DNA from 3 places in the Bradyrhizobium amphicarpaeae genome. Region 1 is predicted to be linked to each of the others. Evidence: riboswitches for the same ligand, from Rfam matches in the RefSeq annotation. Region 1 holds a riboswitch; each other region holds the start of a gene.
What was found. Region 1 has a riboswitch for cobalamin ahead of CIT40_RS06615 (TonB-dependent receptor). Riboswitches for the same ligand answer to the same signal wherever they lie in the genome.
Positions count from the first base shown of each region.

Region 2: another riboswitch for cobalamin. It lies ahead of CIT40_RS18065 (TonB-dependent receptor); the one in region 1 lies ahead of CIT40_RS06615 (TonB-dependent receptor).
Region 3: another riboswitch for cobalamin. It lies ahead of CIT40_RS12590 (energy-coupling factor ABC transporter permease); the one in region 1 lies ahead of CIT40_RS06615 (TonB-dependent receptor).

Region 1 is NZ_CP029426.2:1,356,559-1,361,407, reverse strand. It holds gene CIT40_RS06625 (amidohydrolase family protein) at 1-312, opposite strand, end outside; gene CIT40_RS06620 (alpha/beta hydrolase family protein) at 479-1,639, opposite strand; cobalamin riboswitch at 2,601-2,796, shown strand; gene CIT40_RS06615 (TonB-dependent receptor) at 2,904-4,849, shown strand, end outside.
Region 2 is NZ_CP029426.2:3,885,150-3,889,998, reverse strand. It holds gene CIT40_RS18075 (ATP-binding protein) at 1-2,621, shown strand, start outside; gene CIT40_RS18070 (response regulator) at 2,618-3,055, shown strand; cobalamin riboswitch at 3,084-3,297, shown strand; gene CIT40_RS18065 (TonB-dependent receptor) at 3,412-4,849, shown strand, end outside.
Region 3 is NZ_CP029426.2:2,759,464-2,764,312, reverse strand. It holds gene CIT40_RS12605 (histidine phosphatase family protein) at 1-488, shown strand, start outside; gene cobT (nicotinate-nucleotide--dimethylbenzimidazole phosphoribosyltransferase) at 481-1,533, opposite strand; gene cobF (precorrin-6A synthase (deacetylating)) at 1,544-2,293, opposite strand; gene CIT40_RS12590 (energy-coupling factor ABC transporter permease) at 2,340-3,017, opposite strand; cobalamin riboswitch at 3,055-3,273, opposite strand; gene cobA (uroporphyrinogen-III C-methyltransferase) at 3,307-4,038, opposite strand; gene CIT40_RS12580 (cobyrinic acid a,c-diamide synthase CobB) at 4,035-4,849, opposite strand, start outside.

The DNA.
Region 1 (4,849 bases):
CAGCACCCGGCCCTTCCTCGCCTGGCGCTCGTACCAGGACCCGACCGGCAGCACGCCGGCCTCGAGATCGAGCGTGGTCGTGACGCCGTCGAACGCCTGCATGCGGTCGGCCGGAACGGATTGGCCATGGGCGTGCAAATCGATGAAGCCGGGCGCGACCACGAGGCCGGTGGCGTCGATCACCCGCTCGGCGCCGCCGAGACCGGTGCCGACCGCGGCGATCCTGCCATCCACCACCGCCACGTCGCCGACGGCGTCCATCCCGCTCGCGGGATCCACCACCCGGCCGCCAGAAATCACCAAGCCGCTCATCTCGTCACTCCGAAAAACCATTGCCAAATCCCCAAAGGCCCGGCAGCAGCTTTGGAGGCGGGAGACCGGCCGCATCGCGTACCGTCCCGGCGCGCATAGAGGCAGATTTTCGGGGCAGCGACTACCGCCGCCGATGCCGACGCATCATGCGGAATCGCGCGCGCCGTCAGAGCCCGTCAAACCAGGATTTCCACTTCGGCACGGCCGTCGCGAAGGTGCCGCGATGGCTGGTGCTGCCGGTCGAGACGGCGCCGACCGCCGTGTTGCCGCTGCCGATTGCGCGCTGATAGGTCATGGCGAGCTGGCCCAGCCCGACGCTGATGGCTTCGTCGCTCTCGCCGTAATAGTTGCGGACCGGGCTCTTGACGATCCAGCGATACGCCTGGGTCTGCGCGACCAGGCGCCCATAGGCCGATGCCGCGAAGAACTGCGGATCGAAATAGTCGGCGCGGATCAGCTTGTGCAGGTCGGTGGGCACGTCGGCCGGATCGAAGGGTTCGCGCACGTAAGCCTTGCGCGACACATCGTAATAGGCATCCGCGATCAGCGAGCGCGCGAGCCCCGGCACCCCGTAATAATTCTCGAAGGAGAACGCCGTCAGGATAAACAGCGAATTCACCCAGCTCGCATCGTTCTTGCGCGGGAAATTGAGAAAGCCGTTCAGCGCCACGAACGCATCGACCGGCGCGCTCGCGGTGGCGGCGGCGTCGACCTTGACGCCCGATTGCTCGAGCTTTTCGAGCATGGCCATGGTCACGAAGCCGCCTTGCGACCAGCCGGCGAGGAACAGCTTGGTCGTGGTGAGCTTGAGGTGATCGAGCACGGCGCGGCTTGCGATCAGCATGTCGTAGGTCGCCTGCTGGTGGCTCGCCTTGACCATGTAGCCTTCCGGCTCCGACGACGTTCCCAGCCCGAAATAATCGGCGCCGATCACGGCGTAGCCCTGGCCGGCGAACTGGGCGATCATCAATTGCGTTTCCGGCGACTGCTGCGGAAACGAGGGGACCTCCTGCTTCCCGTAGACGGTGCCGTGCTGATACGACACCATCGGGAACGAGGTGCCGCTGTCCTCGGGGATCGCGAGCAGCCCGGAGGCGATCGTCGGCTTGTTGCCGCGCTCGGGCACGACGGACGAATAGGTCACGCGATAGAGCCGGACGGCATTGCGCGCCGGGCTGTAGGCCGCGGTGATTCCGGCGAAAGCGGGCGTGTCGACCTGCAGGATCTTGTTGAGCTGATCGGCATCCCAGCGCGCGATGCGCTGATATTCGATGCCGGCCGACAATTTGACGACCTGGCCCTCCTGTGCGTGGGCGGAAACCCCCATGAGGAACTGGACGAGAAGCAGGAGAGAGAAACGCCAAGCCGATGTCATGCAGGAGACCCGTCGCAAGAGACCGTGGAATCAGACCGAGGAATGAGCAGGTGACAGGCCTAAGCAGGTTCGGTTGAGATTGTGTTGCACCTGGCCTCGCGCCAAGTTGGAACCGGGCTGTCGAACCGTGCGCGATTGTCGCAGGTGGGTGGGCCACACGTTCGCGGTCTCGCGGCAATGATTTGCCCGAGTTGTGCTCCTCTTCACACCCTCTCGAAAGAAAGGGTGCAGGGAAGGCCGGGCGCCGGCTGGCACCCGTAAAGACCCCCGTGCTCAATGGATGCACACGCAATGCACAGGGGAGACACAGGGCAGCCGAAACCAGGCCTTCCCTGCGCGATGGTCTGACGGCCAATATGCCGCGCTCTCCCGGGAGCCGAACTTTCCTTTTGGCCTCCCTCGCCATTCGAATTGACGATGCCGGTCGCCCGGTTGGGCTCGCGCGCATCTTCGAACAGCTTGACCGTGGCAACGACGGCCAGGACGACGCGGTTTTGCCGTACGCAGGAGCGCCGTTCGTCTTCGCGGTTCGCGCGCGCTCACGAGGTTCTCTCGCCCTGCACGCGCAAGCTCCGCCTTGACGCCGCCCGCGTCCACCGCAATCCCCGCCCGCGCTCGAAACGACGTACGACCGCCCCTCATGTGGGCCGGGACGGCGGACACATACGACAAAACCGAATTTCGGTAAAGTGGAATGTTTTCGAGAGGAAGGCTTGACAGCGGATCTGCTGTTTTGCCCGACGGGCAGCTGGCCTGGACGAACTTCATCCTCCTCGACGTGTTCGGCACTTGCCGTCTGCCCCATCCGGCGACCGGTTCTTGCGACCGGTGGACTTCCGCACTTTGCCCGATGATGGCGCGACGCGCTGATCTGCCTTCGCGAGACTCCCGGTTGACAGCTGTTTGCAAATGAAACTAGGTTGATTGCGACGGTTCTCCTTCGGGAGATCAATAGGGAATACGGTGCGGGGATCTCCCAATGCCGTGGCTGCCCCCGCAACTGTAAGCGGCGAGCCTTCGCCAAATTGCCACTGAGCCTTCGGGCTTGGGAAGGCGGCGACAGGCAACGACCCGCGAGCCAGGAGACCTGCCGTCAGTCGTGGTCACACGCGAGCACATTGGGCGGGGTGTCCTGGTGAGTGTTGAGCTGCCTTTTTCTCGAGGCAGCGGCCAAGCTGAGTTCGCGGTGACGTGCCACGTTATCGCGAGTCCATTGATGACCTCCCAGACAATCTTCGCCCTGCGGCATCGCCGCACGTTGTTCAATTCAGTTGCACTCTCCTGCCTCGCTTGGTCGACCGATGGCTCGGCACAATCCGGCGGATCGCCCCAGACGCTCGACCCCGTGGTGGTGCAGCATACGGCAACGCCGGCTGCGCGCAGCAACCGCCGCGCCGCGGCCGCGCGCTCCGTGCGTTCCCACCAGCAACGCAACGCGGCTGCCAACGCCAATAAACCCGTTGCCGGCTCGACGGGTCCCGTGTTCGCTGCACCGACGCTCAACCTCACCGGGGCCAGCACGGCCGGGAGCCGGCTCGGACTGACGCGGCTGCAGACGCCGGGCAGCGTGGAGGTGATCTCCGCCGAAACCATCTCCGAACGCGGCCAGCAGAACCTCCTCGAGGCCGTGACGCAGAACGCCACCGGCTTCACGGCGAGCCCGGCCCCCGGCAATGGCGGCGTCTCCTTCAACACCCGCGGCTTCACCGGCCTCGGGTCCGTCATGACCTTGTACGACGGCACCCAGCTCTATATCGGCGCCGGGACGGTGACCTTTCCGTTCGATACGTGGTCGACCGAGCGCATCGAAGTGCTACGCGGGCCTGCGTCGGTGATGTATGGGGCGGGTGCGGTGGGCGGCGCCATCAACGTCGTTTCGAAACTGCCCTTGTGGGTTCCCCGCAACCAGGCCGAGATCTCGCTGGACACCAACATGACGCGGCGTATTGCCGTGGACAGTGGCGGTCCGGTCAGCAAGGACGTCGCCTACCGGATCACGGCCTCCGGCAATATGTCCGACGGCTGGGTCGACCGCGACGACACCTCCAATGTCGCCCTTCATGCCGTGATCCAGCTCAAGCAGAACGAAGACGTCACCTGGACGCTGTCTACGGACTATGGTGACCGCCAGCCGTCACGCTACTTCGGCACGCCGCTGATCAACGGCAGGCTCGATGAATCGCTGCGCTTCAAGAACTACAACGTCAGCGACAGCCATATCCGATACCAGGACAGCTGGAATCAGGTGAAGACCGAATGGCAGGTCGCCGACGGAATATCGGTTCAGAACTCGCTCTATTATTTGAACTCCAAGCGACACTGGAAGGACGTCGAAAGCTACGCCTACAATCCCGCCACCGGCCTGATCAACCGAAGCAGTTATATCGAGATTTTTCACGTCCAACAGCAAGTCGGCAATCGCATGGATGCGAAATTCCGCGGGCATGTCTTCGGCATGGCCAACGAGTTCCTCGCGGGTTTCGACGTCAACAGCATCAACTTCACCCACACCAACAATTCGCCCTATGGCGGCTCGTCTTCCGTCGACCCGTTCAATTTCGTTCCCGGCGTATTCAACAGTCCGAACGCCACGGTGCCCGGCTACGGAAGCGTGACCAACCAATACGCGCTGTTTGCCGAGAACAGGCTGTCGGTCACCGAGCAGCTGTCCTTGATTGCCGGCATCCGTCAGGACGAGCCGACGATCGCGCGTACCGACTATGTCGCGCCCGCCAACAGCTTCGAAAAGTCGTTCTCCTCGACAACCTGGCGCGCGGGTGCGGTCTACACACCGGTCAAGGATCTCGCTTTCTACGGCCAGTATTCCACCGCGGTCGATCCGGTCGGAGGGCTCATCTCACTCTCCTCCGCAAACAGGAACTTCGACCTCGCCACCGGCAAACAGATCGAGATCGGCGTCAAGCAATCGTTCTGGGGCGGACGCGGCGAATGGACCTTGGCCGGCTACGAGATCGTGAAGAACAACCTGCTGGCACGCGATCCGAACATCCCGTCGTTGACCGTCCAGGTCGGCCAGCAATCGTCGCGCGGCGTCGAAGCGTCGGTGGGCTTCCTGCTCGATCATGGCTGGCGGATCGATGCCAACACCGCCTTCCTGCGCGCGAAATACGATGATTTCGTGCAGGCTGTCGGGGGCGGAAC
Region 2 (4,849 bases), 2.5 Mb from region 1:
TCTGGCCGCTCGCCGAGGTCATTCGCGAACAGAAGCCGCAGGTGGTCTCCCATCTCGCCGCCCGCTTCGGGGCCGAATGTCCGCGCGGCGCCTGGGACGTGGCGCCGCGGCAGGCGGCGGTGATCCCGATCCCGGCGCGCGGCGAGACCGCCCGTAAGGGGGTCCTGGTTGCCGGTCTCAATCCGTTTCGGCTGTTCGACGACGATTATCGCAATTTTCTCGAACTTGCGGCTGGGGAGATCGGCGCAAGTCTGGCCAACGCGCAGGCCTACGAGGAGGAACGCCGCCGTGCCGAGGCGCTGGCTGAGATCGACCGCGCCAAGACGACGTTCTTCTCCAATATCAGCCACGAGTTCCGTACCCCGCTGACGCTGATGCTGGGGCCGATCGAGGACGCGCTCAACGATACCTCGCTGGCGTCGCTGCCCGAGGTTCAGCGTGAGCGGCTCGACATAGCGCATCGCAATTCGCTCCGTCTGCTGCGGCTGGTGAACAGCCTGCTCGACTTCTCCCGCATCGAGGCGGGGCGGGTTCGGGCGAGCTTCGTTCCGACCGATCTTGCCGCGTTTACTGCCGAACTCGCCTCGAACTTCCGCTCGGCGACCGATCGGGCCGGGTTGCGGCTGATCATCACCTGTCCGGTGCTGCCGCACGATGTCCATGTCGACCGCGAGATGTGGGAGAAGATCGTCCTCAACCTGATGTCCAACGCGTTCAAGTTCACCTTCGAGGGCGAGATCGCGGTCGAGATCGGCACCAGCGCCGACGGCAAGTCCGCCGAATTGCGCGTGCGTGACACCGGCACGGGTATCCCATCGGACGAACTGCCGCATCTGTTCGAGCGCTTTCATCGCATCGAGGGAGCGAAGGGACGCACGTTCGAGGGCAGCGGTATTGGGCTTGCGCTGGTGCACGAGCTGATCAAGCAGCACGGCGGCGCCATCACCGTCGCGAGCGAGTTCGGCCGCGGCAGCGTTTTCACTGTTACGATCCCGTTCGGATCGGCTCATCTGCCGGCAGAACGTGTTGCCGACCGCCTTGCGACGACGCTGACGACCGGAAGCGGCGTCGAAGCCTATGTCCAGGAGGCGCTGCGCTGGCTGCCGCAGGATGAGGGCGCCACGGATCTGCGCGGTGATCTCACGCTGGAGAGCGCGAGTGAGACGCCGGACGCCTCGACACGTGGCAGCGGCGAGCGCATCATCCTCGCGGACGACAACACCGATCTGCGCAACTACGTCAAGCGTCTGCTCGAAGCCCGGGGCTACCGGGTGGAGGCCTTCGCCGACGGGCAGGGCGCGCTGGAGGCCGCGAGGCACCATCGGCCCGACCTCATCCTGTCCGACGTCATGATGCCTCGCCTCGACGGCATCGGGCTGCTGGAGGCGCTCCGCAGCGACGAGAATCTGCGCGGGTCGCCCGTCATCCTGTTGTCGGCGCGCGCCGGCGAAGAGGCCCGCGTCGAGGGGCTGGAGGCCGGCGCCGACGACTACGTCAACAAGCCGTTCTCGGCGCGCGAATTGTTGGCGCGGGTGCGCGCCAATTTGCAGCTGGCGCGCATTCGCAGGGATGCCGAGGAGATCCAGCGCCGCCAGGCCGCGCGGCTGGAGGCTGTCGTCAGCACCGTGCCGACCGCGGTCTGGTTCACCTACGACCGCGAAGCGAAGCGCGTGTTCGGCAATGCCTATGGAGCGCGGCTATTGCGGGTACGGCCTGATGCCAACATGTCGCTGTCGGCGCGCGAGGGCGACCGTCCGGCCTGCCGCGTCCTTCGCGATCGCGTCCCGGTCGAAACGTCCGAACTGCCGCTCCACCGCGCGGCCCGCGGCGAGGAAGTCGCCGGCGAGGAGCTCGAGCTCCGCTTCGATGACGGCTCCTCGGTCACCGCGATCTTCCAGGCGTCTCCGATCGTCGACGCCGCCGGTGTATTCCAGGGCGCGGTTTGTGCGGCCATCGACATCACCGAGCGCAAGCGCCAGGAGCGCCATCGCGAACTGCTGGTCAATGAGCTCAATCACCGCGTCAAGAACACGCTGACGACAGTGCAGTCGTTCGCGCTCCAGACCCTGCGCAACGCATCGAGCCTGACGGAGGGGCGCAGGGCGTTCGATGCGCGATTGATCGCCTTGTCGAAGGCACACGATGTGCTGGTCAGGGAAAATTGGGAGGCGGCGGAGCTGAGAGAGGTCGTGACCGAGGCTCTCGCCGCGCATGCCGAGCCGGAGAGTGCGAGGCTCAATTTCGGCGGGCCGGATCTGCGCATGCGGCCTTCGGCTGCACTGGCCATCTCGATGGCGCTGCACGAGCTTGCGACCAACGCCGTCAAGCATGGCGCCCTGTCGAACGGCTCGGGAACCGTCGACCTCGCCTGGAAGGTCGATGATCGTTTCGAGTTGTGCTGGACCGAGCTGGGCGGTCCCGCCGTGGTCCCGCCGTCGCGGCGCGGGTTCGGCACCCGCCTGATTCAGCAAGGGCTGTCGCACGAATTCGGCGGCGCCGACGTCGATCTGCGCTTCGCGCCCGAAGGCGTCGTTTGCGTCATTCGCGCGCAGCTGCATGAAATCCGCGCCACCCTGGGCGGATTAGATATCGCAACAATGGCTGCCGGGAGGCCCTCATGAAACCTGAAACCGATCTCGCTGGCCAGCGGGTCTTCGTCGTGGAAGACGAGTCGCTTGTGATGATGCTGCTCGAGGATTCCCTTGTCGATGCCGGCTGCGAGATCGCGGGCATGGCCTCGCGCGTCGATGACGCGCTCGCGAAGGCGGCTGCGCTCTCGTATGATGTTGCGGTCCTCGACGTCAACCTCAACGGGCGGCAGACTTTCGAGGTCGCGCGCTGTATCGCCGAACGCGGCATACCTTACGTGTTCGCCACCGGTTACGGTCCGGCGAGCTTGCTTGCGGACTTCCGCCACGTTCCGATCCTGCAGAAGCCGTTTCAGCAACAGGACCTGGAGACCGCGCTCCGCCAGGCTCTAGCGGCGCAGAGCGAGCGGAACGAAACCGCTCCCCCCGGCGAGCTTCCGGCCACGCAGACCTGTCCCTTGGCGTAGCCGTCGATTGACTCGCCGAGGCGTTGGCCCCTAAATGACCGGCGACGGTTCTCCTCACGGAGATCAAAAGGGAATGTGGTGCGGGACGTCCCATCGCCGGGACTTGTCTCAACGCCGCGGCTGCCCCCGCAACTGTAAGCGGTGAATCTTTCGTCTCATGCCACTGGGAAACTCGGTCCTGGGAAGGCGACGCAAGGTAACGACCCGCGAGCCAGGAGACCTGCCGTCAGCCGTGGTCACACGCGAAGATGTCGGTCGGGGAGTACAGACATCGGCTTCACCGGAGCAATCCATGGCTCTGCCGTGAAACCTCGTTCGCTGTGACGTGCCACTGACGTCATACCGAGGTTGCCATCGTGTCCCGTGTCGTTCCTGCCGCCAGGCGCCTTGCCGCCGGCCTGCTCGCATCGGTTTCCTTGCCTTCGCTCGATCTGTCTCCCGCCTTCGCCGAGCGGGTCTTGGCCGAGCAGCTGCCACCAATCGAAGTGACCCAGCCCTCCGATCAGAACCGCACGCGCGCAAGGGCAACCGGTGACGGCGAGGCGACCAGGCGCCGGGCGACGGCGGATGTCGCGCCGACGCGACATGGCGCCGGCTCATCCGGCACCGGCGGTGAGGCTGCCGCCGGTAACGGCGGCATCGTCGGGGCCGCCACGACCGTCATCACGGCCGCGGATATCGCGCATTCGCCGTCGCAGACGCTTGCCGAGATCATTGCGACGCAGACGCCGGGCGCCCAGATCACGACGTTCTATGGCGGCCCGATCGCTGCCAAGACCGGCGTGGACCTGCGCGGCTTCGGCGCCTTCGCCACCGCCAATACACTGGTGCTGGTCAACGGCCGGCGGCTGAACGACGTCGACATGGCACAGGTGGACCTCTCCACCATCCCGCTCAATTCCATCGAGCGCATCGAGGTCACGCGCGGCAATTCCGGCGCGGTGCTCTACGGCGACAATGCGGTCGGCGGCGTGATCAACATCGTCACCAAAAATGGCGTCGGCGGACCGCCCGTGAGCGCGCGCATCGAGGCCGGCTTCGGCTCGTTCAACACCCGGCTCGGCAATGTCTCGACCTCGCTCAATTCCGGCCCGTGGTCGACCTCGGTTTACGGCAATACGGTCAGGACCGACGGCTACCGCGACAACAACCGCTATTCACAGCAGAACGGCGTCGGTAATCTCAACTACACCACGCCCGGACTGACCGCGTTTCTCACCGTCACCGGCGACAATCAGGAGCTGCGGCTGCCGGGTGGCCGCACCGTCGATCCCTCGATCGGTCTCGACGAGCTCGCGACCAACAGGCGCGGGACCAGCACGCCATTCAACTACGCCAACCAGCAAGGCTTCAGCGCAACGGCCGGCTTCACCAGGACCCTGGTCAACGGCGTCGATCTCATCGTCGATGGCGGCGTGCGTGACAAGAAGCAGCAGAGCGCGTTCTTCTCCAGCCCGGCGCCGGTTCCGGCCTTCTTCACGTCGACCTATGTCGGCTCCCATCTGACGAATTGGTCGATCACGCCGCGGCTCAGCGTGAAGAGCCTGCTGCTCGGCATGCCGTCGCAGCTTCTGACCGGCATCGACTATTACGATGCGAGCTTTGAGCAGAACCGCGGCGCCGGGCAGGGGCTCGCCGCCTGGCACAATTACGACCTCAGGCAGCAGACGGTCGCGGGTTATTTCCAGCACACCTTGGGTGTAGCGCCCACCACCGACGTCTCCTACGGCGCGCGGGTGCAGACCATCAGCCTTGCGGCACGCGACAATTTCGACCCCGCCGCGCCGTTCAACG
Region 3 (4,849 bases), 1.4 Mb from region 1:
CCGATCTCGGCGATCGCGCGCAACTGGATGCTCTGCGACGACGTCTGCCGCCGGATGCCGCCGGCTACGCCAGCCCGTCGCGACGTACGGTCGAGACAGCGCGCGCGCTGGGACTCGAACCGGAGTTGATCGGCGAATTCCGCGAGCAGGATTTCGGCGACTGGACCGGCCATCGCCATGACGAACTCGCCGCGACGGGCGGCGAGGCCTATGCGCAATTCTGGAGCGATCCCGCGGACGCACGGCCGCCGGGCGGCGAGAGCTTTGCGGATCAGGTCGCGCGTGTCCGGCTGGGTCTGGCGCGGATCGGCGCCGGATCGGCCACGCTCGTCGTGCATTCCGGCACCATCCGCGCCGCGCTCTGCATCGCGCTCGATCTGACGCCGCAGGCCGCCTTGCGCTTCGTGATCGATCCGCTGTCGCTGACACGGATCGATCGCCTTGCGAGCGGCTGGCGCGTCGTCTCCGCCAATCAGCGGATCAGCTAGGCCTGTCAGGCACATTGGCCTGCGCAAAGGTCGCCATGTCGTTGTGGAGCGCGCAGGCGAGCCGAACCAGCGGCAGCGCAATGGCCGCGCCCGATCCCTCGCCGAGCCGGAGATCGAGGCTGATCAACGGCTGCACATTCAGCGCGCGCAGCACCAGCCGGTGTCCCTGCTCCGCCGATTGATGCGACGGCAGCAGGAACGGCTGGCACGACGGGTTGAGCCGCACCGCTGCGAGTGCTGCCACCGATACGATGAAGCCGTCGACCAGCACCGGGATGCGGCGCTGCGCGGCCGCGATGATCGCACCCGAGATCGCCGCGATCTCGAGGCCGCCGACGGCGCACAGAATTTTTTCGGCCGAGGCGCCCGCAACGCCGTGGCGGGCTATCGCCGCATCGATCACCCGCGCCTTGTGCGCGCGGCCGGCCGCATCGACCCCGGTCCCGCTGCCCGCAATCTCCTCGGTGCTCACGCCAAGCAGGCTCGCCGCGATCGCAGCCGAGGCCGTCGTGTTGCCGATCCCCATCTCGCCGAAGATCAGGAGGTCAGGCTGATGGGCTGCCGCACGTGCGACCGCGCGCTGGCCCACCTCGAACGCAAACGCCAGTTCGGCGGGTGCGAGCGCGGCCTCGACGCTGAAATCGCGCGTGCCGTGGCGCGGCTTGTCGGTGACGATTCCTGCCATCTCGTCCTGCGCCAGCGTGCCGGCGTCGACCACTTCCAGGCTCGAGCCAAGCTCGCGCGCCAGCACCGAGATCGCGGCACCGCCGGAGGCAAAATTCGCCATCATCGCGATGGTCACGCCTTGCGGATACGCCGAGACGCCCTGCGCGACGATGCCATGGTCGCCGGCGAAGATGATGATCGGGACCCGTACGGCACGCGGCTGCTCGGTCGCCTGCAAGCCGGCGAGCTCGATCGCGAGCTGCTCCAGCCGGCCGAGCGCACCGGTCGGCTTTGTCAGTTGCGCCTGCCGCGCGATCGCCGCCGCGCGATGGGCCGCGGAGATCTCGGGGCAGTTCTTGGTAACCCATTCAGGGAGCATGCTGCCTCGCTTAGTGCACGCGCTTGAGAATGTAACTGTCCATGATCCAGCCATGCCGCTCGCGCGCCTCCTGGCGCGCCGCGACGATGCGCGGGCCAATTTCGGCGAGCGCGCCGGACATGACGACCTGGTCGGGCATGCCGAGATATGCGCCCCACCAGATCTGCAGGCCTTCCGGATCGAGCGCTTGAAACGCCGTGCCGCCGTCGAGCATCACCACCAATGTATCGACACCTTGCGGCCAGCCGCCTTCGCGCAGGCGCCGCCCCGTCGTGACCAGAAACGGCTCGCCGATGTCGTTGAGCGGCAGCGCATGCGCCGCGCACAGCGCCTGGATCGAGGTGATCCCGGGCACGACCTCGATGCCAGGCAAGGGATTGAGCCGCCGCGCAATGCGCAATGAGGAATCATAGAGCGAGGGATCGCCCCAGATCAGCAGCGCAACCTTGCCCTCGCCTTCGAGATGGTTTGCGATCGTCTGCGACCAGGTCGCTGCAACCGTATCGTGCCAATCGTCCACGCCCTTGCGGTAATCGGCTTCAGCAGCGTCGCGCACGGGAAGATCGAATTCGGCGATGGCTGTCTTGTCGCTGGTGAGCACGCCCGCGCAAATCGTCCGCCTGAGATCGGCGAGATCCGACTTCGCCGTTCCCTTGCGCGGGATCAAGACCAGATCGGCGGCGTTGATCGCTTGAACAGCGGCGCGCGTGAGCTGGTCGGGATCGCCGCAACCGATGCCTATCAGGGAGAGCGTGAGCATCGCGAACGCGACGGGCGGCTCTGCTGGCCGCCCGTTCGCTTGTCTCTCAGGCCGCGTTGTGCAGGCGCGGGGTGACGAGGCCGGGCGCGGTGACGCCGCGCAGCGACTTCGCCAGCGCCAGCACGGCGAGGTCGGCGAGCGGCTCGATCACGATGACCAGTGCGTAAGACGCCGCGAACGTCGCGATGCTCGCGAGGTTGCTCATCGCAAAGCCCGCACCGTAAAGCGCCCAGAACGCTACCCAGGCGATCACGCCGGCCTGATAGGTCGTCGACAGCGCCAGCGCCTGGCGATACTTCAAATCAACATAGGCGGTGTTGCGCGAAATGATCCGCGAGGCGATCGCCTGGATCGCAAACAGCGGCACCAGCAGCGTCGTGACGTTCATGCCATATTGCGGGATGTCAGCGGGCTCGAAGAACACGCCCTGGAGTAGGAGACCGAAAGCAAGGCCGAAGGCCGCGGGCGCCGCGCCGAACAGCAGGAACAATGTCGAGCCGAGGATGAAGTGCACTTCGGAGACGCCGACCGGAAAGTGCGGCAGGATCTCGAAGAAGACGAAGACGAGGACCGTGGTCGCGAGCGTCCGCGCCGCGAACGACGTAACGCCCTGCTCACGCACGGTCTCCACCGCAAGCTTCAGTGCAACGCCGCCCGCGGCGATGCCGGTTGCGTAACTCAACACGAGCTTGGCGCCCGTCACTAGACCGGGTTCGATATGCATGGCTCAATTCCTTCCTGCCGTCACACCCGACGGCCTTGGCCTCAAAACGTGCACGGCCGGTCTCCTGGCTCGCGGTTCCCCGGGATTTCCGGCCTTCCCGGACCTTGCGGCCCAGTGGCTGATCGGAGTCCCTCACCGCTTACAGTCGCGGGGGCGGCTGGGGTTTTGGGCGCCGCAACTGGGTCCGCCCACCCCCATTCCCGATTATGCTCCGGCGCTTTGCGCCGCGTTGAGCACCATGCCCCTCCTGTGTGCCCCTTTCGTCGAGCCTGCGCAAGTGCCGGGCCGATCATGACGGATAATCCCCCGCCAGCGCGCCGAACAGGATCACGGCGGCGGTCGAAGCGGCACCGCCGCGGGCAAGCTGATCGGCGAGTTCGACAATGGTGGTGCGCACCAGCCGCTCGTCGGGACGGCCGAGAGATTCGGCGACCAGCGCCGGGGTATCCGGGGCGAGGCCGTGCGCGACCAGTTTTGCCACAAGCGCCGGAAAGGTGCGTCGGCCCATATAGACCACGGTCGTCGCCTCGGGATCGGCCAGCGCCGCCCAATTCAGGTTCGGCGGCAACTCTCCGGTGGCATCGGCCCCGGTCACGAACTGCACCCGTCGCGAGGTGTGACGCCGTGTCAGGGGAATGCCGGCCTGTGCCGCTGCGGCGCAGGCCGAGGTGACGCCGGGAACGATCTCGTAGCCGATGCCCGCTTCGTGCAGCGTCTCCAGCTCTTCTTCGAGCCGGCCGAAAATGCCGGCATCGCCCGACTTGAGCCGCACCACGCGCACCCCTGTCGCGGCATAGTCGACCAGCAGGCGGTTGACGTGATGTTGCTTGGTCGAGGCACGCCCTGCCCGTTTCCCCACCGCGACGAGATTTGCGCCGGGCCGGGCGAGATCGAGGATCGCGCCGGAGGCAAGATCGTCATAGAGCACGACGTCGGCCTCGCGCAGCCGCGCGGCGCCCTTGAGCGTAAGAAGCTCGGGGTCGCCTGGTCCGGCGGAGATGAAGGAGACGAATCCGCTCACCGGTCCTCCGCAATCAGATGAAAGAACGTGCCGGTGGCGTGGCCACGCCGCGAGCCGGTCTCGGCGATGACCGCGCCGGTGGCATCATGCACCACGGCCAGCGGCATGTCAGGCTGGGCGACGATCGTGGAATAGTGGAATTCGTGGCCGCGCAGGCGTGCGCCGGAACTATGTCCCGGCATCGGCGCGTCCAGCGTCGCGAGGCGATAGCCCAGATGCATGCGGCGCTTCGCAAAGCTGGTCTCCAGGCCAAGCAAGCCCGTCATCTCGTGGCGAATGCCGTCCGCGTCGGTCAAAGCGGTACCCAGCACCATATAGCCCCCGCATTCGCCGTGCACCGGCCGGGTCTCGGCGAAGGCGCGCAAGCCGCTGCGAAAACGCGCACTGGCCGCGATCCTGCCTGCATGGAGCTCGGGGTAGCCGCCGGGGAGCCAACACACATCGGCGCCGGCGTCAGGCGCTTCATCGGCGAGCGGCGAGAATGTCGAGATCTCCGCGCCCCCCACGCGCCAGGCTTCCAGCATATGCGGATAGACGAAGGAGAACGCGGCATCGCGGGCGAGCGCGATGCGCTGCCCCGGTGGCGTCACGTTCGGCCCGTTCACGGCGGGTTGCAGCGACCAGGACGCAGCGCAGCGCAGCACCGCGTCGAGATCGACATGCTCGGCGACGAAACGCGCGGCCTCGTCGATCAGCTTGCCGATCTCGGCCTGCTCTTCGGCCTGCACCAGGCCGAGATGCCGCTTCGGCAGGCTGATCTCGGCATGGCGCGGCAGCGCGCCGAACACGGCAATGCCGGCCTCGTCGAGCG